DNA from 4 places in the Streptomyces sp. NPDC002564 genome. Region 4 is predicted to be linked to each of the others. Evidence: riboswitches for the same ligand, from Rfam matches in the RefSeq annotation. Region 4 holds a riboswitch; each other region holds the start of a gene.

Region 1 (4,899 bases), on a different contig from region 4:
CGTGCCCGTCGAGCAGGACCCGGCCCGCGTCGAGGGCCTGCAGCCCCGCCACCGCCCGCAGCAGCGTCGACTTGCCGCTGCCGCTCGGCCCGAGGACACAGACGATCTCGTGCTCGCGGACGTCGAGGTCGACGGCGTCGAGCGCGGCCCGTTCACCGAACCGGACCGTCGCCTCCCGCAGGCTCAGCAAGGCGTCCTCCGCCATCAGAAGTCCCCCGTGGTGCGGTCGGTCCGGATGCGTTCCAGGAGCAGCAGGGACACCGCGCACACCACCATGAGGATCGTCGAGAGGGCCATGGCCTGGCCGTAGTTGAGGTCCCCGGCGCGGCCGAGCAGCCGGGCCACGGCCACGGGCAGGGTCGGGTTGTCGGGCCGCGCGATGAAGACGGTCGCGCCGAACTCGCCGAGCGAGACGGCGAAGGCGAATCCGGCGGCGATCAGCAGCGCCCGCCGCACCAGGGGCAGGTCGACCTCGCGCCAGGCCCGCAGCGGCGACGCCCCGAGGACGGCCGCCGCCTCCCGCAGCCGCCCGTCCACCGCGCGCAGCACGGGCAGCATGGTGCGTACGACGAAGGGGACGCCGACCAGCGCCTGGGCGAGCGGCACCAGGATCCAGCTGGCGCGCAGGTCCAGCGGCGGCTTGTCCAGCGTGATGAGGAAGCCGAAGCCCACGGTGACCGCGGACACCCCGAGCGGCAGCATGAGCAGCGCGTCGAAGCCGCGTACGAGACGGCCCGCACGGCGGGTGAGGGCAGCCGCGGCCAGCCCGCCGACGAGCACCGCGATGACCGTGGCCACGACGGCGTATTGCAGGGAGTTCCCGACGGCCTCGATCGGCGGCACGAGGAAGGCGCCGCCGTCCGCCGAGGTCAGCTCCTTGTAGTAGAGGAGCCCGAAGCCGTCGGGCCCGGCGAAGGAGCGCTGCACGAGCACGCCGAGCGGCAGCAGGATCAGCAGCACGATCGTCGCCAGGACCAGCCCGAGCAGCGACCACTGACCGGCGCCGCGCGGCCGGCGCGCCACGGCCGAGGCGTCGACGAGCTTCAGCGCGCTCTCGCGGCGCCGGACCGTCCACGCGTGGATCGCCAGGATCAGCCCGACCGCCGCGAACTGCACGATCGTCAGGACGGCGGCCGTCGGCAGGTCGAGGAGCTGGGCGGTCTGCCGGTAGATCTCCACCTCCAGCGTGGAGTACGCGGGTCCGCCGAGGATCTGCACGACGCCGAAGGAGGTGAAGGTGAAGAGGAAGACCATCAGCGCGGCGGCCGCGACGGCGGGCCCGAGCGCGGGCAGCGTCACCGTCCGCCAGGCCGTCCAGCGCGAGGCGCCGAGCATCCGCGCGGCCTCCTCCTGGCGCGGGTCGAGCTGCGCCCAGAGGCCGCCGACGGTGCGGACGACGACCGCGTAGTTGAAGAAGACGTGCGCGAGCAGGATCGCCCACACCGTGGTGTCCAGGCGCACGCCCCACAGCTCGTCGAAGAGCCCGCCGCGCCCGATCAGCGCCAGGAAGGCGGTCCCGACGACGACCGTCGGCAGCACGAACGGCACCGTGACGACGGCCCGCAGCACCCGCTTGCCCGGGAAGTCGAAGCGCGCGAAGACGTACGCGCCGGGCAGCGCGATCAGCAGCGTGAGCGCGGTCGACGCGAGCGCCTGCCAGGTGGTGAACCACAGCACGTGCCGGATGTCGGACTGCCCGAGGACGTCCGTGATCCGCCCGAGCTGCCAGGCCCCGCCGACGTGCAGGCCGCGGGCGACGATGGCCGTGACCGGATAGGCGAAGAAGAGCCCGAAGAACGCGACGGGCACGGCCATCAGGCCGAGCCGCACCGCGCTCCCCCGGCGGGCGCCCGTCTTCCGTGGCGCTACTTCAGTACGAGCGAGGTCCACGACTTGATCCACGGCTCACGGTTGTCGGCGATCTTCTTCGGGTCCATGGTCTCGGGCCTGTCGACCGTCACGCCGTGCTCGGTGAACAGCCCGGGCAGCTTCGCGCCGTCGAGCACCGGGTTCACGAACATGTTCAGCGGCATGTCCTCCTGGAACTCCTTGCCGGCCAGGAAGTCCAGGAGCGCCTTGCCGCCCTTGGTGTTCCCGGCGTTGCTGAGCAGGCCCGCGTACTCGACCTGGCGGAAGCAGGTGCCGGTCGCGACGCCGGTCGGCGCCTCCTTGGGCCGGGGCTTGGCGTAGAGGACCTCGACGGGCGGCGAGGAGGCGTACGAGACGACGAGCGGGCGGTCGCCCTTGGCCTTCTTGCCGCCGGAGGAGCCGGAGAACTCCTCGTTGTAGGCCTGCTCCCAGCCGTCGACGACCTTGACGCCGTTGGCCTTGAGCTTCTTCCAGTAGCCCTGCCAGCCCCCGTCGCCGTACTTCGCGGCGGTGCCGAGCAGGAACCCGAGACCGGGCGAGGAGGTCGAGGCGTTCTCGGTGACCAGCAGGTTCTTGTACGCGGGCCTGGCCAGGTCGTCGAAGGACTTCGGCGGCGCCAGCTTCTTGTCGGCGAAGTACTTCTTGTCGTAGTTGACGCAGATGTCGCCGCTGTCGACGGGGGTGACCCGGTGCCTGTCCCCGTCGGCCCGGAACTCCGGCTTGATCTTGTCCGCGCCCTTGACCTCGTACGGCTGGAAGAGGCCGTTGTCGAGCGCGCGCGAGAGGAGCGTGTTGTCGACGCCGAAGAAGACGTCGCCCTGCGGGTTGTCCTCGGAGAGGACCGCCTTGTTCACCGCGGCGCCCGCGTCGCCGTCCTTGAGGACCTTGACCGTGTAGCCGGAGCGCTTCTCGAAGTCCTTCAGGACGTCCTTGGAGACGTTGAAGGAGTCATGGCTGACGAGCGTCACGCTCTTGGCGTCGGACGACCCGGATCCGCTGTCGGAGCCGCCGCACGCGGAGACCGCGACGAGCCCGATGCCCACCGCCACGGCGGTGAACGAGACCTTCTTGGTGGTGCCCACTGGTTTTCCTCCTGGGTGACCAGGAAGAGACGCGGCCCTGCCCGCGGCCGGCCGGCCGCGGGCAGGGCGCAACAGCTTGAGTAATGACCGAACTTCCTACCCAGAATGACCTGGGCGAGGTTCAGAGGGTCTGCGGCCCACCTGTCCAAGGTGCCGCACTCTCAGCGCTGTGGCGCTCCCCTGTCGGAATATGCAGATGTGTGTACGAGGCGTACGCCCGCCAGACTACCTCTCGGCCGCGGCGAGCTGACCGCACGCTCCGTCGATCTCCTGCCCGCGGGTGTCCCGGATGGTGACCGGCACGCCGTGCGCCGCGATGGCCTCCACGAACGCCTTCTCGTCCTCGGGACGCGACGCCGTCCACTTCGAGCCCGGGGTGGGGTTCAGCGGGATGAGGTTGACGTGCACCGGCTTGCCCTTGAGCATCCGGCCGAGCCGGTCGCCACGCCACGCCTGGTCGTTGATGTCCCGGATGAGCGCGTACTCGATGGAGAGGCGACGGCCCGACTTGGCGGCGTACTCCCAGCCGGCGTCCAGCACCTCGCGCACCTTCCAGCGCGTGTTCACCGGGACGAGGGTGTCGCGCAGCTCGTCGTCCGGCGCGTGCAGCGAGATGGCGAGGCGGCACTTGAAGCCCTCGTCCGAGAACCGGTGGATGGCGGGCACGAGGCCCACCGTCGACACCGTGATGCCGCGCTGCGAGAGCCCGAGGCCGTCCGGCTCGGGGTCGGTGAGGCGGCGGATCGCGCCGGTCACCCGGTTGTAGTTGGCCAGCGGCTCGCCCATGCCCATGAAGACGATGTTCGAGAGCCGCGCCGGGCCGCCCGGGATCTCGCCGTCGCGCAGCGCCCGCATGCCGTCGACGATCTGGTGCACGATCTCGCCCGTCGACAGGTTCCGGTCGAGGCCGGCCTGTCCGGTGGCGCAGAACGGGCAGTTCATGCCGCAGCCCGCCTGGGAGCTGATGCACATGGTGACCCGGTCGGGATAGCGCATCAGCACGGACTCGACGAGCGTCCCGTCGAAGAGGCGCCAGAGCGTCTTGCGGGTCGTGTCGTCGTCACAGCTGATGTGCCGCACCACGGACATCAGGTCGGGCAGCAGCGCCTCACGGAGCTTCTCGCGCGCACCGGCGGGGATGTCGGTCCACTCGGCCGGGTCGTGCGCGTACCGCGCGAAGTAGTGCTGCGAGAGCTGCTTGGCGCGGAACGGCTTCTCGCCGATGGCGGCGACGGCTTCCTTGCGCTCGGCGGGCGTGAGGTCGGCGAGATGCCGCGGGGGCTTCTTGGCACCGCGGGGCGCGACGAAAGTGAGTTCTCCGGGTACAGGCATGGTCGTTCCAGTGTCGCAGACATACGACAAGGGGCTCGCCGCCCTGTGGACGACGAGCCCCTCACCTACATTTACGCAGGTCGGACCGGTAGGAGATCAGCCGGAGCCGACGAACACCACCAGCAGCAGCCACACCACGGGCGCCGTCGGCAGCAGCGAGTCCAGGCGGTCCATGATGCCGCCGTGGCCCGGCAGCAGCGTGCCCATGTCCTTGATGCCCAGGTCCCGCTTGATCATCGACTCGCCGAGGTCGCCCAGCGTGGCGCTCGCGGCGACCGCGAGGCCGATGAGCAGGCCCTGCCACCACGTGCCGCCGTCGATGAGGAGCTCCATGCACAGCGCGCCCGCGGCCATCGCGAAGGTGACCGCGCCGACCAAGCCCTCGCGGGTCTTGCCGGGGCTGATGCGCGGCGCCAGCTTGTGCTTGCCGAAGCGCCAGCCGATCGCGTACGCACCCGTGTCGCTGACCACGGTCAGGAGCAGGAAGGTGAGCACCCGCTGCGGGCCGTCGTCCGCGGTGAGCATCAGCGCGACGAAGGTCGCGAGGAAGGGGACGTAGAAGGCGGCGAAGACCCCCGCCGTGACGTCCTTCAGATAGCCGTCGGGCGGCTCGGTC
Region 2 (4,899 bases), on a different contig from region 4:
GGTCGCCGGGCGGGTCGCCGCGGACCGCGAGCATGTTCCTGATGCCCGCGTCCGCGTACTGCCCGATGATGTTGCGCAGCTCGGCCACGGAGTGGTCGACCGCGGTCAGGTGGGCGACCGGCGTCAGCGTCGTGTCGGCGACGATCTGCTGGGTCTCCTTGACCGTGCCGGTGCGCGTCGAGCCGCCCGCGCCGTAGGTCACGGAGACGAAGTCCGGGGCCACCGCCTCGACCCGGCGCAGCGCGTTCCAGAGGTTCCGCTCGCCCTTCGGGGTCTTCGGGGCGGAGAACTCGAACGAAAATGTCGTTTTGCCGGTCGCGAGCATGTCTCGTACCGTGCGCGCACGGTCGGACCTGGTCGAAGCTGTGCCTAGGGCCATACCGGCAGGTTAGCCAGGCCGTGGCGGTCGCCCAACCAGACCGCGGAGAATTGGCCGGTTTGCCGGTTTGTTGTCCACGGATCGGACACTCCCGGACCGGCGCCCGCCCCGGCGTGCTCCCTGCTCAGACGGCGGTACGCAGCCGCTTGGCGAGGTCCGCCGCCGCGGCGCCCGGGTCGTCGGCCTCGGTGATCGCCCGCACGACGACGACGCGGCGCGCGCCGGCCGCCAGGACCTCGTCGAGGTTGCCCGCGTCGATGCCGCCGATGGCGAACCAGGGGCGGTCCGTGCCGAGCGAGGCGGTGTACCGCACCAGGTCGAGGCCCGGGGCGTGCCGGCCCGGCTTGGTGGGCGTGGGCCAGCACGGGCCCGTGCAGAAGTAGTCCACGCCGTCCTGGGCGGCGGCCGCCGCGACCTCGGACTCGGCGTGCGTGGAGCGGCCGATCAGCACCTCGGGGCCGAGGACGGCGCGGGCCGCGGGGACCGGCAGGTCGCCCTGGCCCAGGTGCAGCACGTCGGCGCCGACGGCGTGCGCGACGTCCGCGCGGTCGTTCACCGCGAACAGCTTGCCGTGCCGCCGGGCGGCGTCCGCGAAGACCTGGAGGTGCTCGACCTCCTCACCGGCCTCCATGCCCTTGTCGCGCAGCTGCACGATGTCGACACCGCCCGCGAGGACGGCGTCGAGGAATTCCGGGAGGTCCCCCTGGCGCTTGCGGGCGTCCGTGCACAGATAGAGCCGGGCGTCGGCGAGCCGGTCACGGTGATCGGCGGCAGCGGCAGCCATGGAGAAGTCCCCCCGTTGTCGGTGGCGTACGGGCACGCGTGCGCGCCCGTACGCCGGACGGTGTCGTTCGGTTCAGACGGTCGAGCGCCTGCTCAGACGGCGAGCGCCTGGGCGCGGCGCTTCACCTCCGTGCCGCGATTCTCGCTCAGCGCCTGCGCGGGGGTGCCGGGCAGGGTCGAGTCGGGGGTGAAGAGCCACTCCAGCATCTCCTCGTCGGAGAAGCCGTCGTCCCTCAGGAGCGTCAAGGTGCCGACCAGGCCCTTGACGACCTTGTCGCCGTCGATGAAGGCGGCCGGCACCTGGAGCGCCCGGTTCTCACCCCGGCGCACGGCGATCAGCTGGCCCTCCTTGACCAGCTGGCGCACACGGGTCACCTCGACATCGAGCATGTCCGCGATGTCGGGGAGGTGCAGCCAGTCGGGTACGAGAGCATCAGTCTTTGCGTCAATCTCGGTCACGCGCTCCAGCGTATCCCCGGCCGGGGGGACCGTGCCGGGCGGTGAGGGCCACCCTCCGCACCGACCCGCTACAGGGACGCCTTCTTCAGCGGAACCGAGGCGTCCGCCGCCAGGGCCGGATCGAGGCGGGCGCCCGCCTCGATCAGCTTGCGCCCCTGGGCCAGGTCCCGGGGCCGGCCCACCGCGAGGACCGCGACCAGCGCGCCCTCCCGCAGCCAGCACACCGACCAGGCCATTCCCGTGGGGTCGCCGCGCCACACCGTCGCGTCGGCCCCGGCGTGATGGCCCGCGTACTGCACGAAGCGGCCGAACTGCTCCGACCAGAAGTAGGGCACGGGGTCGTACGCCGCCGGGGTCTCGCCGATGACGTTCGCCGCGACCGTGCGCGGGCCCTGGAGGGCGTTGTCCCAGTGGTGGACGAGCAGGCGCTCCCCGTACCGCCCGGACGGGAAGGAGGAGCAGTCGCCGACCGCGTAGACGTCGGGGGCCGAGGTGCGCAGGCCCTCGTCGGTGACGACCTCGCGGTGGGCGCCGAGCTCGATGCCGGAGCCGGTCAGCCAGGCCGTCGCGGGCCGCGCCCCGATGCCGACGAGCACCGCGTCCGCGGGCAGCCTGCTCCCGTCGGTGAGGAGCACCGCGCCCGGCTCGACGCGCTCCACGCGCGCGTGGGTGCGCAGCACCGCCCCGGAGTCCGCGTACCAGTCGGCCATGGGCGCCGCGACCTCCTCGGGCAGCGCCCCGGCGAGCGGTCGCGCGGCGGCCTCGACCACGGTGACGGAACAGCCCGCCTCCCGTGCGGCGGTCGCGAACTCCGCGCCGATCCAGCCCGCCCCCACGACCACCACGTCCCGCTGTTCGGCGAGGACCGGGCGCAGCCGCTCGGCGTCGTCCAGGGTGCGCAGGAGGTGGACGCCGGGCACGCCCTCGGTGCCGGGCAGCCGGACCGGCTCGGCGCCGGTCGCCAGGACCAGGACGTCGTAGGCCAGGGGGCCCGCGGCGGTGTCCAGTTCGTGGTCGGCGGGGCGCACTCCGGTGACCTCGCGGCCCAGGTCGAGGTCGATGCCGAGCGCCGCGAAGTCGATGTCGAAGGCGGATCCTTCCGCCTTGCCGAGCAGCACCGCCTTGGACAGCGGCGGCCTGTCGTAGGGCTGGTGCGGCTCCGCGCCGACGAGGGTGACCGTCCCCGCGAACCCCTGTTCGCGCAGGGCCACCGCGGTCTGCACCCCGGCCATCCCCGCACCGACGATGACGACGTGCCGTTCCGCCTGCGGCGGCTTTCCGGTCTGCTTCCGCTGCTCGCTCACCCGATCACTCTAGGGCGGCGGGCCGGGGCGGTCCCCGATGGGGACGAGGAGATCTCTGACACACCGTCACTGCTCATACCCGGACAGCTCCCCTACTGCCACGCGAAGCGACGGGCTAGGGTGGCCGCTGCAGAGCACTCGCGGGAGCCCGGACGCACCGGGCTGAGAGGGAGGCTGGGACGGCCTCCGACCGTACGAACCTGATCCGGGTCATGCCGGCGAAGGGAGGGGCTGGACGCCCATGCATTCACGGACGACATCCGCCGCCACGACCGACGTCCTCGTCGTCGGGGGCGGCATCATCGGCCTGGTCTCGGCCTGGCGGGCCGCCCAGCGCGGACTCTCCGTCGCGGTCGTGGACCCCGAACCGGGCGGCGGGGCCGCCCAAGTCGCGGCGGGCATGCTGGCCGCCGTCACCGAACTGCACTACGGCGAGGAGACGTTGCTGGGCCTCAACCTGGCGTCCGCCCGCCGCTATCCCGACTTCGTCGCCGAGCTGACCGGGGCGAGCGGCCACGACCTCGGCCATCGCGCCTGCGGCACCCTCGCCGTGGCGCTCGACTCCGACGACCGCGCGCATCTGCGCGAACTGCACGCCCTGCAGCGCCGTTCGGGGCTCGAGTCCGAGTGGCTGAGCGGCCGCGAGTGCCGTCGCCTGGAGCCGATGCTCGCGCCGGGCGTGCGCGGCGGGCTGCGGGTCGACGGCGACCACCAGGTCGACCCGCGCAGGCTCGCGGCGGCCCTCGTGGTGGCCTGCGAGCGGGCCGGCGTCGCCTTCCACCGCGCGTGGGCGGAGCGCCTGACGGTCTCCGGCGACCGGGCGCACGGCGTCGTCCTCGCGGACGGCACCGCGCTCGGCGCGGGGCAGACCCTGCTCGCGGCGGGCAGCCTCAGCGGGCGGCTGGCCGGCGTCCCCGCCGACGTCCTGCCGCCGGTACGCCCGGTGAAGGGGCAGGTGCTGCGGCTGACCGTGCCGAAGGCGTACGCCCCGTTCCTGAGCCGCACCGTGCGGGCCGTGGTGCGCGGCAGCCACGTCTACCTCGTCCCGCGCGAGAACGGCGAGCTCGTCGTCGGCGCCACCAGCGAGGAGCTCGGCTGGGACACCACGGTCACCGCGGGCGGCGTGTACGAGCTGCTGCGGGACGCGCACGAGCTGGTGCCCGGCATCACCGAGCTGCCGCTCACCGAGACCCGCGCGGGCCTGCGCCCCGCCTCCCCCGACAACGCCCCGCTGCTCGGCCCGACCCGGCTCGCCGGGCTCCAGCTGGCCACCGGGCACTACCGCAACGGCGTCCTGCTGACGCCCGTCACGGGTGACGTCATGGCGCACGCCCTGACCACCGGCGAGCTGCCCGACGAGGCGCTCCCCTTCACCCCGCGCCGCTTCGACGACGCCTCCCCCCTCCCGCGCTTCCCGCCCTTCCCGACCCGCACGCAGCCCTTCACGGAGCAGCCCGCATGAGCACGCCTTCCGCCGTATCCGTCCGCGTCTCCGTCAACGGCGAGGAGCGCGAGGTCGCCCCGGGCACCACGCTCGACGCCCTCGTCGCCACCCTGTCCACGGCGCACTCCGGTGTCGCCGCCGCCGTCAACGAAACCGTCGTCCCGCGCGCGCAGTGGCCCGCCACCGCCCTCGCCGACGGCGACCGCGTCGAAGTGCTCACCGCCGTCCAGGGAGGCTGAAGACCATGGCAGACGACCCCTTCGTCCTCGGTGACCTCACCTTCTCCTCGCGCCTGATCATGGGCACGGGCGGGGCGCCGAGCCTCGACGTCCTCGAACGTTCCCTCGTCGCGTCCGGCACCGAGCTGACCACGGTCGCGATGCGCCGCCTCGACCCGGGCGTGCAGGGTTCGGTGCTCTCCGTGCTGGACCGGCTCGGCATCCGCGTACTGCCCAACACGGCGGGCTGTTTCACGGCGGGCGAGGCGGTCCTGACCGCCCGCCTCGCGCGCGAGGCGCTCGGCACCGACC
Region 3 (4,899 bases), on a different contig from region 4:
GCCGGTGACGCCTTGGGTGTTCTGCGCGGTGAGGGCGGTCAGAACTGCCGTTCCGTAGGCCCCGTTGGCGGAGAACGCCTTCAGGTCGGCCTGGATCCCGGCGCCGCCGGACGGGTCGCTCGCGGCAATGGTGAGGGCGATGGGCGGACTGGTCACGCGGAGACCTCCGGTCGCAGGGTGCGGACGAGGGAATGGGCCGCGGTCTCGGGGTCGGGCTGCCCGCAGACCGCGCTGACGACAGCGATGCCGGCCGCGCCGCTTCGCCTGACCACGGCGGCCTCGGACACGCCGATCCCGCCGATGGCCACGCAGGGCAGCGGGCTCTCCCGGACGATCCGGGCCAGCCCGTCCAGGCCGAGCGGGGTGTCCGCGTCCGGCTTGGTGGACTGCGGGAACACCGGACCCACCCCGAGGTGGTCGACGGCATCCGGCACATGCGCCAGCTGCTCGGGACGGCTGACGGACAGGCCGACGTACGCACCTGGACCGAGCTGGCGCCGCGCGGTCTCGGGGGACACGTCCCGCTGCCCGAGGTGGACGCCGTCCGCGTCCAACCAGACCGCGACGTCGAGGCGATCATTGACGATCAAAGGGACACCGGTGCCCGCGAGTACGTCCTGGATCGCCCGGCCGAGCTGGAACAACGCACGGGCGTCCGCGTCCGGATCACGCAACTGGACGGTGGTGACGCCCCCTTGAACAGCGGCCGCCACGGTGGCGGCGACACCGCGGTCACCGCAGAGCCGGGTGTCGGTGACGAGATACAGGGACAGGTCGAGAGGAGGTCGCATGGGTGGGTCCTTGGAGGCTCCCGGCCGGGGAGGGCCGTGGGAAACGCATCGGGCAGGGGACGGATGGCAGGGGACGGTTGCAGGAGGCAGGAGGCAGGAGGCAGGAGGCAGGAGGCAGGAGGCAGGAGGCAGGAGGCAGGAAGTAGGAAGTGGGGGAGGGGTGCAGGGGTGAAGGGGAGAGATGCAGGGGAGGAGGGAGTGCCTTGTGAGGCAAGGGGTGTGAGTTATCCACAGGCGGGAGCGCGGAGAGGCGAAGGCGGCCATACTTGGTGTTGGGGTCGCCCCCCGGGCGGGAGGGGGCCGTTCAGCGGGTGGATTCCAGGCCACGGCCCACCACGGCCCCCGCAATACGCGCACGCTCAGCGCAAGTTGAGACCCTCGGCGAGCCGGTCGGGCGCGAGCTGGTGCAGCGCGTCGATGAGGGCGACCGCGAACGTGCCGGGCCCCGCAGAGCGGATGGCGGCATCCTCCGCGGCCACGGTGAGCAGGCCGGTCGCGGCAGTGGCGGCCAGCAGCGCGTCATCGGTGACGGCCGTGCAGGCGGCCACCAGAGCGCCCAGTGAACAGCCCGTTCCCGTGACCAAGGGCAACAGCGGGTGCCCGTTGGCCAGACGCACCACCCGCGTCCCGTCCGTGAGGACATCCACCGGGCCGCTGACCGCGACCACGCAGCCGTAGCGCCGGGCCAGTGCGTCGGCCGCGGCCAGCGCGGCCTCGGGCACGTCCGTACTGTCCACGCCGCGCCCGCCCGTGCCGCCGTCCAGGGCCAGGATCTCGGAAGCGTTGCCGCGTACGACCGCCGGCGGTGCGCTCTCGAGCAGTTCGTGGGCGAGCCCGGTGCGCCAGGGCAGCGGCCCGACCGCCACCGGGTCGAGGACCCACGGCCGCCCGGCCCCGGCCGCCTCCTTGACGGCGACGCGCATCGCCTCCGCGGTCACGGACGTCACCGTCCCCAGGTTGACCAGGACGCCCCCGGCCACCCGGGCCAACGCGCCGGCCTCCTCGGCGCTGTGCACCATCGCCGGAGCGGCACCCACCGCGAGCAGCACGTTCGCGGTGAACTGCGACACCACTACGTTGGTCAGACAGTGCACCAGCGGTGCCGCGGTTCGCAGAGACGCGATCACGTCCCCCACGGCCTCACGGGACACGGCGGTGCCGTGCTCAGCAGGTACGGAGGCAGGATCCATGGTCAACACCCTTCCTACGCCGGCATTACCCGGTCCAGGTTCATGCGGTCGGCGGCAAGGGGAGCAAGTCCCGTCCGCCCTCTCAGCCCGGCTACTCCCGAGCTCCCGCGGTGGTCGCTACGCAATGTACCTCCCTCGGGAACAGGAGTTCGCCCTCGGGGGTGACCGGCGGAACGACAGGGAGGTGTTTCGGCGGAACTGGCTGAAGGGTTCCTTTTTGGCCACCAGGGACCGACCTGTCCGCATCGCTTCGGCCAGGTGTTCCCGGTGGTGGGCCGGAGGGTTGGCCTGTTGGAGGTGTTGGCCCTTCGGAAGCGTTGGCGTGTCGGAGGTGACTGGAGTCGGGGCAGGCGGAAGCGCCCCCCGTGCCTCGCCCTTGTGCGGAGGTGCCGGTGATCACTTATTACTGACAAGAAATACAAGAACCGGCTGAGCGGCCAGAATGCGCGCGCTCAGCCGGTGACCGCTCGACTCGACGTCGACTCAGCCGACGTCCGTCGTCTCTCCCTTTTTGCTGTTGCTCACGGTGTCACTTCGCGTCGGCGCAGTCCGTTTTTCGGCGTGCTGTCGCTCCGGAAACCTGCATGCGGAACGATGGCGGTTCGTGGCGAGTCGTAGCGGATGATTCGATTCCCTCGACATCCGGAATTCCCGCCTCCGGTGCAACTTTCGATGAAAAGGGTTGCATTGGCGAACTCGCCCTTTCGGGCCCGGCGAAACGGAACGCCCTCTCCGGCGGGAGGCTGTTCTTCGCCCACGGCGACGGAAGCGCGGTCGAGCTCAATTCCGTCAGTCTGCCTGGTCGAATCTACAGCCGCCCCGTCGCCGCCTCTCGGCTTCTCCGTATTGACTCTTCGGGGATGCCGCTCGGTCCTTTCTCCTGTCCTGCTCACCCCGGCAGTGCGCTGAAGCGTCCTAGGAGTAGGTGAGGGCCCGGCCGAGCGGGTCGCCCCGGGTGGAGAGAGCCGGGCCCGGCCAGATCAGGGGGTGGGGTGGGTGGTGGCTGTGAGGTAGGTGGTGAACGTGGGCTGGTTGTTCTGGTGACCCGTGACATGGAAGGTGTAGCTGTGGGGCTGGGTGGGGTCTTGGGGCTGAGGGGTGGTCGTGATGTAGCAGGGAGTGGTGAGTTCCACATAGCGGTGGAACTCGGTGTGGGTGTGCGTGGGGATGGCGTTCGGCGGGAGGTGAGGGTGCGCACTCTGCCGGGCCGCCTCGATGAGGACCATGCCGGGGATGTGATCGCCGTCGTGGTCGAACAGGATGGCGTGGCGGGGATCGGCGTTCAGGCGCCAGGTGTGGGGCTGGTGGGCGGGCGCGAGGACGAGGTCGTGGGACAGATTGCGGCCGAAGACCGCGGGATCCTGGTGGGTCGGGACGTACGGGAGAGCGGGGCCCGAAGCCTGGGAAGTGGGGGCGCCGCCGGCGCGAAGGCGCTTGTAGGCGGCGGGGGAGAGGCAGGTGAAGTGCCCGCGCCCGATGGCGAGGGTGCGCGTGCCGCAGTTGATGACGAGGTCGATGGTGAAGGTGCCACGGCGGGGCACGGTGAGGGTGGCGTACAGGGTGAGGTCGGTGGGGGTGTTGGCGATGTCGAGGTGCTCGGGGTGCGTGGTCACCGTCATGTCCTGCATGACGAAGTGGTGTCCCAGCGGGATGGCGTGCTGCGCGTGCGCCAGGTAGATCCCGGTCTGGCGGAGCGTCTCGCAGGCCTGCAGGTGATCGTGGCTGCGCCCGTCGGCGGTGGTGAAGAAGGTGTGGGCGCGGGGCCATTGGCCGGTGAGGGTGTACGTGTCCTCGCCGGTCTTCTCGCTCGACGTCAGGAAGACCTCGGCCAGGGCGGCGCGGTGGACGTACTCGCGCGGCACGGTGGTGGTGAGGCGGGACGCACCCGCGGTGGGCGCGTTCGCGGGCGCGGTGGCCGCGGCTGCGGAGCCCGTCGCGGCAGGTGCTGTGGGTGCTGCAGGCACGGCAGGCACGGCAGGTGCCGCGGGTGTTTGTGCGCTTGTGGGCGCTTGGGTGGCTGCCGGTGCTTGTGTGGCGGCGCTGACGGCGGTGCCGTTCGCGGCGGGCACGGTGTGAGCCGAGTGGCCGGCGGCGGTCGCGGAGTGCGCACCGTGCGCGTTGTACGTGGTGGACGCGTTGTGCGCGATGTGGCTGGTGTGGATGCCCGGAACGTCTTTCGACTGGGGCAGTACAAGACTGCTCATGAACCTCTCCCCCGGAGGTGAATGAAAGTGAGGCCATAACATACATACCCACCGGTTTCCTTTTCAAGGGCCGGTGGTGATTACATGCGGCGCTCTGAGGGAAAAGGATCTCGGATGGTTTCCCGGTTTTTGTGACGCTGGGTAGTTGCGTTCCTGGTGGGGGCGGGGCGAGGTTCCGGGAGTTAAGGGGAATTATTCCGTCCGTTTATCGGGTGGAAACCGGGCGGCCGGTTCCCTTGTTATGCTTTCGCGCCGTCTGGGCGGACCGGACGGTTCGGCTGTTCCGGAGAGTCCGGGCTGAGCCTGCTGGATAGAGCCCGTCAGGGGGAATCCGTGGCCGTGATGCGGAAATTCCCCATGGTCCGGGACATGGGTGGCCTTTTCAGCGGGTTTGGGCACCTGGGCGGGCGATGTGGCCGACGGCGGCGAGAGCGGTGGCGGGTCGACCCTAGCTCTAGGTAGCTAGGTAGCTAGGTAGCTAGGTAGCTAGGTAGCTAGGTGGCGGGGTGGCCCGGCGCCCGCCTTGGCTGACCGGTGCGCCGCGGCTGCTGTGATCGTGACCCCTGTTGCAGTTGCGTAGCTGCGTGGTCTGATCGGGTTCGGTCCGTTGGCCGGATCGAGCCGTGTGCGGTCCGGGTGCGTCCCGGGTCGGGTTCTGTTTCGTATGCGTGGCGGCATCGCCGCGTGGACTGGTTGTGGGGGATTGCTGTGATG
Region 4 (4,899 bases):
GTCGGCGGTGACCAGGCGCTGTTCCGGGTGGGCATTCCGCCGCTGCTCGCCTTCCTCGACCGGACGGACCGGTTGGTGCCGCTGGGTCAGGAGCGGTCGCTGGCCGACTTCGACACGCACCTCGACGAGGCGCTCGACCGGATCCTCGCCGAGGAGCAGAACGCGGGCTGAGCCGCCGTGCTCAACTGACGCGGCCGGGTGGCATTTTGGTGCATTTCGCGGCGCCGGGCACATGCTCCGAAGCACGGGGCCTGCGGCCCGCGCCGACCCACCTCACCTCTCCACCCGCTTCAGTCCCCGGACGTATCTCCCACCTCACCCATCAACCCACCCGACCCGCCGCACCCCACCGCCCCCCGCCACACCCCACCGCACCGCCGAGGTCACCGCTTGCGGCGGCGCCCCTTCCCGCCGCGGGAGGGCCGGGGCGTCCCGACGGCGGCCCCCGACCCCGCCCTGACCTCGGCCGGGTTCCCGACGCCGACATTGACGCCGGCACTGACGCCGTTGCCGGCACCCGCCCCGGACGTCCGGTCCGCCGAGACCACCAGGGCCGCCAGGGCCGTCGTCACCGGCACCGAGGCGACCAGGCCGATCGAGCCGATGAGGGTGCGCACGATCTCCTCGGCGACCAGCTCGCTGTTGGCCACCGTCCCGACGCTGGACTGCGCGATGGAGAAGAGCAGCAACAGGGGCAGCGCGGCGCCCGCGTAGGCGAGGACGAGGGTGTTGACGACCGAGGCGATGTGGTCGCGGCCGATGCGGATGCCCGCCCGGTACAGGCCGCGCCAGCCCATCGTCGGGTTGGCCTGATGCAGTTCCCAGACCGCGGAGGTCTGGGTGACCGTCACGTCGTCGAGCACGCCGAGCGAGCCGATGATGACGCCCGCGAGCAGCAGGCCGCTCATGTCGATGGACGGATACAGGCCATGGATGAGACCGGTGTTGTCGTCCGTGTTGCCGGTCAGTGCGGCCCAGCCGATGAACAGCGAGCCGAGCAGCCCGATGAGCAGGAGGGAGATGAGGGTGCCGAGGACCGCGACCGAGGTGCGGGCCGTGAGCCCGTGGCAGAGATAGAGCGCGATGAGCATGATGGCGCTCGCCCCGATCACCGCCACCACCAGCGGGTTCGAGCCCTGGAGGATCGCCGGCAGGATGAAGAAGGTGAGCACCATGAAGCTGATGGCGAGTGCGACCAGGGCCATCAGACCGCGCAGCCGCCCCACCACGACGACGGCGAGCGCGAAGATGCCGGCGAGCAGCGCCATCGGGATCTTGCGGTTCACGTCGGTGACCGAGTACTGCAGCCCCTCGGGCGCCTTGGGCTCGTAGGCGACCACCACCTGCTGGCCCTGGCTGAGTTGACGGGGGGAGTCCGGCTGGATGATCTCGACGAAGGTGCGGCCCTCGTCCTTGCCGCTGGACACCTCGACCGTCGCCTTCTTGCAGGTGCCCGATGCCCGGGACTGCGCGGACTGGCCCTCGGGCGTGGAGGTGTCGCCGTTCGGCGGGGTCTGCGAGGGGTTGAGGTCCTTGCAGGGCAGTTCTTGCACCTTGGTGACCTTCGCGGACTGCATCTGCCGGTCGAAGCCGACGCCGGTGCGTTCGTGGCTCGGCGTGCCACCCGGCCACAGCACCATCAGTCCGACGACGACCGCGGTGGCGAAGGGGATCAGGACGGCGGCGATGACCTTGCGCAGGTGCTTCGAGACGGGCGCCGCCGGACCGTGACTGTGCGAGTGCCCGTGCCCGCCGTGGCCACCGTGCCCGTGTCCGCCGTGGCCCTGGCCCCCGGAGCCGTCCCCGCCATGCCCGTCGTGGCCGCCATGACCGTCCCCGCCGGGCCCGTGCCCGCCGGGCCCGTGCCCGCCGGGTCCGGGGCCGTTTCCGCCCGGGCCGTTGCCGGGCGAAGGGGGCCTGGGGCCGGGCGGGCGGGACGGCGGGCCGGAGGGCGGCGGGGGCGGCGGCTCAGTGGTGGTCACTGCCCGATCATCGCAAGAACGGGGAGGGCCCTCTGTTCAGCGCGCCCGACATGACGCTAGCGTGGAGCCACCTTTGCAATCGCGGGAGCTCGGAGCACCGGGCTGAGAGGGCGCTGACCTCCGTACACATCGGCACGAACGAGTCGTGCACGAGCCGTACGGGATCCGCTGCGTCGACCGCCGAACCTGTTACCGGGTAATGCCGGCGTAGGGAGTAGGTCTCATGACCACATCGGACGCACGCACGCCTGCCTCGACGCGGAACCAGAGCGACGAGGCCGGGAAGTCCATCGGCTGGCACAAGGCGTACGTCGAGGGCTCGCGCCCCGACCTGCGCGTGCCGGTCCGTCAGGTGCACCTCACCAACGGCAAGTCCGTGACCCTGTACGACACGTCAGGTCCGTACACCGACCCGTCGGCTGAGACCGACGTCCGCCGCGGCCTCGCGCCGCTGCGGGAGAACTGGATCATCGCCCGGGGCGACACCGAGGAGTACCCGGGCCGCCCGCCCCGCCCCGAGGACGACGGCATCAAGCACACCTCGCCGCGCGGCGGCCTGAAGAACCTGGACGCGGTCTTCCCCGGCCGTCCCCGCCAGCCGCGCCGGGCCAGGGCAGGTCAGACGGTCACGCAGCTCGCGTACGCCCGCCGCGGCGAGATCACGCCCGAGATGGAGTTCATCGGGATCCGCGAGAACCTCGACCCCGAGGTCGTGCGCGCGGAGGTCGCCGCGGGCCGCGCGGTGATCCCCGCCAACGTGAACCACCCGGAGATCGAGCCGATGATCATCGGCAAGAAGTTCCTGGTGAAGGTCAACGCCAACATCGGCAACTCCGCGGTCACCTCCTCCATCGAGGAGGAGGTCGACAAGATGACCTGGGCGACCCGGTGGGGCGCCGACACGGTCATGGACCTCTCCACCGGCCGCAACATCCACACCACCCGCGAGTGGGTGCTGCGCAACTCCCCCGTGCCGATCGGGACCGTTCCGCTCTACCAGGCCCTGGAGAAGGTCGACGGCCGGGCCGAGGAGCTGACCTGGGAGATCTACAAGGACACGGTCATCGAGCAGGCCGAGCAGGGCGTCGACTACATGACGGTGCACGCGGGCGTGCGCCTGCCGTACGTCCCGCTCACCGCGCGCCGCAAGACCGGCATCGTCTCGCGCGGCGGTTCGATCATGGCCGCCTGGTGCCTCGCGCACCACAAGGAGAGCTTCCTCTACGAGCACTTCGAGGAGCTCTGCGAGATCCTCGCCGCCTACGACGTGACGTACTCGCTCGGCGACGGCCTGCGGCCCGGCTCGATCGCGGACGCCAACGACGAGGCGCAGTTCGCCGAGCTGCGCACCCTGGGCGAGCTCAACACGATCGCCAAGCGCCACGGCGTCCAGACGATGATCGAGGGCCCGGGACACGTCCCGATGCACAAGATCAAGGAGAACATCGACCTCCAGCAGGAGATCTGCGAGGAGGCGCCGTTCTACACGCTCGGCCCGCTGACCACGGACATCGCCCCCGCCTACGACCACATCACCTCCGGCATCGGCGCCGCGATGATCGGCTGGTGGGGCACGGCGATGCTCTGCTACGTCACGCCCAAGGAGCACCTGGGCCTGCCCAACCGCGACGACGTGAAGACCGGCGTCATCACGTACAAGATCGCGGCGCACGCGGCCGACCTCGCCAAGGGGCATCCGGGCGCGCAGGACTGGGACGACGCGCTCTCGGACGCGCGCTTCGAGTTCCGCTGGGAGGACCAGTTCAACCTGGCCCTCGACCCGGTCACGGCACGGGAGTTCCACGACGAGACGCTGCCGGCCGAGCCCGCGAAGACGGCGCACTTCTGCTCGATGTGCGGGCCGAAGTTCTGCTCGATGAAGATCTCCCAGGACATCCGCCGTGAGCACGGCGGTGATCTCGCCGTCGACGACATCGAGGCGGGCATGGAACAGAAGTCCAAGGAGTTCGCGGCGGCCGGCAACCGCGTCTATCTGCCGATCGCCGACTGACCCGTCCCTGACCGGTCCGGTGCGCGCCGCCGCTCGCCCGCGGCGGCGCCCACCGGCGCTGTCGAGCCCTCATGGCCCCGGCCGCCCGGCCCCGGTCGCCTTACTCCGGTTTGTGGTCGGGCCCGCCGAAATCCGGGCTGGAGAAGTCGGGGCGCGAGTAGCTCGGGCGGGGACCGGCGGTCCGGCCGCCGTCCGGGCTGCTGAACCCCGGCCGGTGATAGCCGAGTTGCGGCATGCGGCCGCCTCCCGTGGAGCTCCCGGGATCCGTCGACGGCTTGCGCACGGCGGGGGCCGTGCCCGGGTCCGTCAGGGCTTCCCGCAGGAACGGCACGACGCCCCGCTCGAGGAGCGCCCGGCCCCAGTCCTCCCTGGCACGGGACACCTCCTCGTGCCGTTCGCCGTGCAGTCCGGCCTGGAGCGAGGTGGAGCCGTTGCGCAGGGCGGTCAGGAGCAGACCGACCGCGGCGACCAGGATGCCCCCGGCGGTGAGCGCGCCGAACAGCCATCCCGCGGTGAGCAGGGTGTCCGCGAAGGCGGGCTCGGGGGTGAGCATTTTCAGGATGTAGCCGACGAGCAGGAAGATCGCGGCGGCCGTCCCCGCGAGGACGGGTGCGAGGACCGCGACGACGGCGATCGCCCCGGCTCCCGCCGCCGCCGGTTCGGCGACCTCGCCCATCGCGGTGGCGAGGCCCAGGCCGCCGGAGCCCGACTCCGCGGCGCTCTGTCCGTTCCCTTCGTGGATCGATGTGGAGGTCGGTCGAGGTTCGCGCAACTCCTCGCGAACCTTCACGTAGTGCGCGTACTCGGCCGCTGCCGCGGCCGTGATCAGTGCTGTCGCGCTCAGGGCCATGGTGCGCAGTTGTTCGGGATTGAGCCGCTGGCCCACTGCGGCGAGTTCCGGACGGT

Evidence for each region. Region 4 has a riboswitch for thiamine pyrophosphate ahead of thiC (phosphomethylpyrimidine synthase ThiC). Riboswitches for the same ligand answer to the same signal wherever they lie in the genome.
Region 1: it holds a riboswitch for thiamine pyrophosphate, as region 4 does, so the genes downstream of both, ACFYXE_RS06445 (thiamine ABC transporter substrate binding subunit) here and thiC (phosphomethylpyrimidine synthase ThiC) in region 4, are expected to answer to the same signal.
Region 2: it holds a riboswitch for thiamine pyrophosphate, as region 4 does, so the genes downstream of both, thiO (glycine oxidase ThiO) here and thiC (phosphomethylpyrimidine synthase ThiC) in region 4, are expected to answer to the same signal.
Region 3: it holds a riboswitch for thiamine pyrophosphate, as region 4 does, so the genes downstream of both, thiM (hydroxyethylthiazole kinase) here and thiC (phosphomethylpyrimidine synthase ThiC) in region 4, are expected to answer to the same signal.

Annotation. Positions count from the first base shown of each region.
Region 1 is NZ_JBIARE010000001.1:1,400,591-1,405,489, reverse strand. Features, by position in the region: gene ACFYXE_RS06455 (ABC transporter ATP-binding protein) at 1-205, opposite strand, end outside; gene ACFYXE_RS06450 (ABC transporter permease) at 205-1,890, opposite strand; gene ACFYXE_RS06445 (thiamine ABC transporter substrate binding subunit) at 1,866-2,951, opposite strand; TPP riboswitch at 3,027-3,143, opposite strand; gene rlmN (23S rRNA (adenine(2503)-C(2))-methyltransferase RlmN) at 3,177-4,283, opposite strand; gene ACFYXE_RS06435 (phosphatidate cytidylyltransferase) at 4,380-4,899, opposite strand, start outside.
Region 2 is NZ_JBIARE010000003.1:53,758-58,656, forward strand. Features, by position in the region: gene metF (methylenetetrahydrofolate reductase [NAD(P)H]) at 1-379, opposite strand, end outside; gene thiE (thiamine phosphate synthase) at 504-1,163, opposite strand; gene ACFYXE_RS11805 (Rv2175c family DNA-binding protein) at 1,256-1,621, opposite strand; gene ACFYXE_RS11810 (NAD(P)/FAD-dependent oxidoreductase) at 1,690-2,853, opposite strand; TPP riboswitch at 3,056-3,169, shown strand; gene thiO (glycine oxidase ThiO) at 3,167-4,387, shown strand; gene thiS (sulfur carrier protein ThiS) at 4,384-4,608, shown strand; gene ACFYXE_RS11825 (thiazole synthase) at 4,614-4,899, shown strand, end outside.
Region 3 is NZ_JBIARE010000023.1:25,521-30,419, reverse strand. Features, by position in the region: gene thiD (bifunctional hydroxymethylpyrimidine kinase/phosphomethylpyrimidine kinase) at 1-156, opposite strand, end outside; gene thiE (thiamine phosphate synthase) at 153-791, opposite strand; gene thiM (hydroxyethylthiazole kinase) at 1,151-1,981, opposite strand; TPP riboswitch at 1,975-2,100, opposite strand; gene ACFYXE_RS37860 (ScbA/BarX family gamma-butyrolactone biosynthesis protein) at 2,962-3,945, opposite strand.
Region 4 is NZ_JBIARE010000004.1:560,503-565,401, forward strand. Features, by position in the region: gene ACFYXE_RS17820 (SsgA family sporulation/cell division regulator) at 1-171, shown strand, start outside; gene ACFYXE_RS17825 (YibE/F family protein) at 384-1,982, opposite strand; TPP riboswitch at 2,054-2,213, shown strand; gene thiC (phosphomethylpyrimidine synthase ThiC) at 2,206-3,993, shown strand; gene ACFYXE_RS17835 (hypothetical protein) at 4,094-4,899, opposite strand, start outside.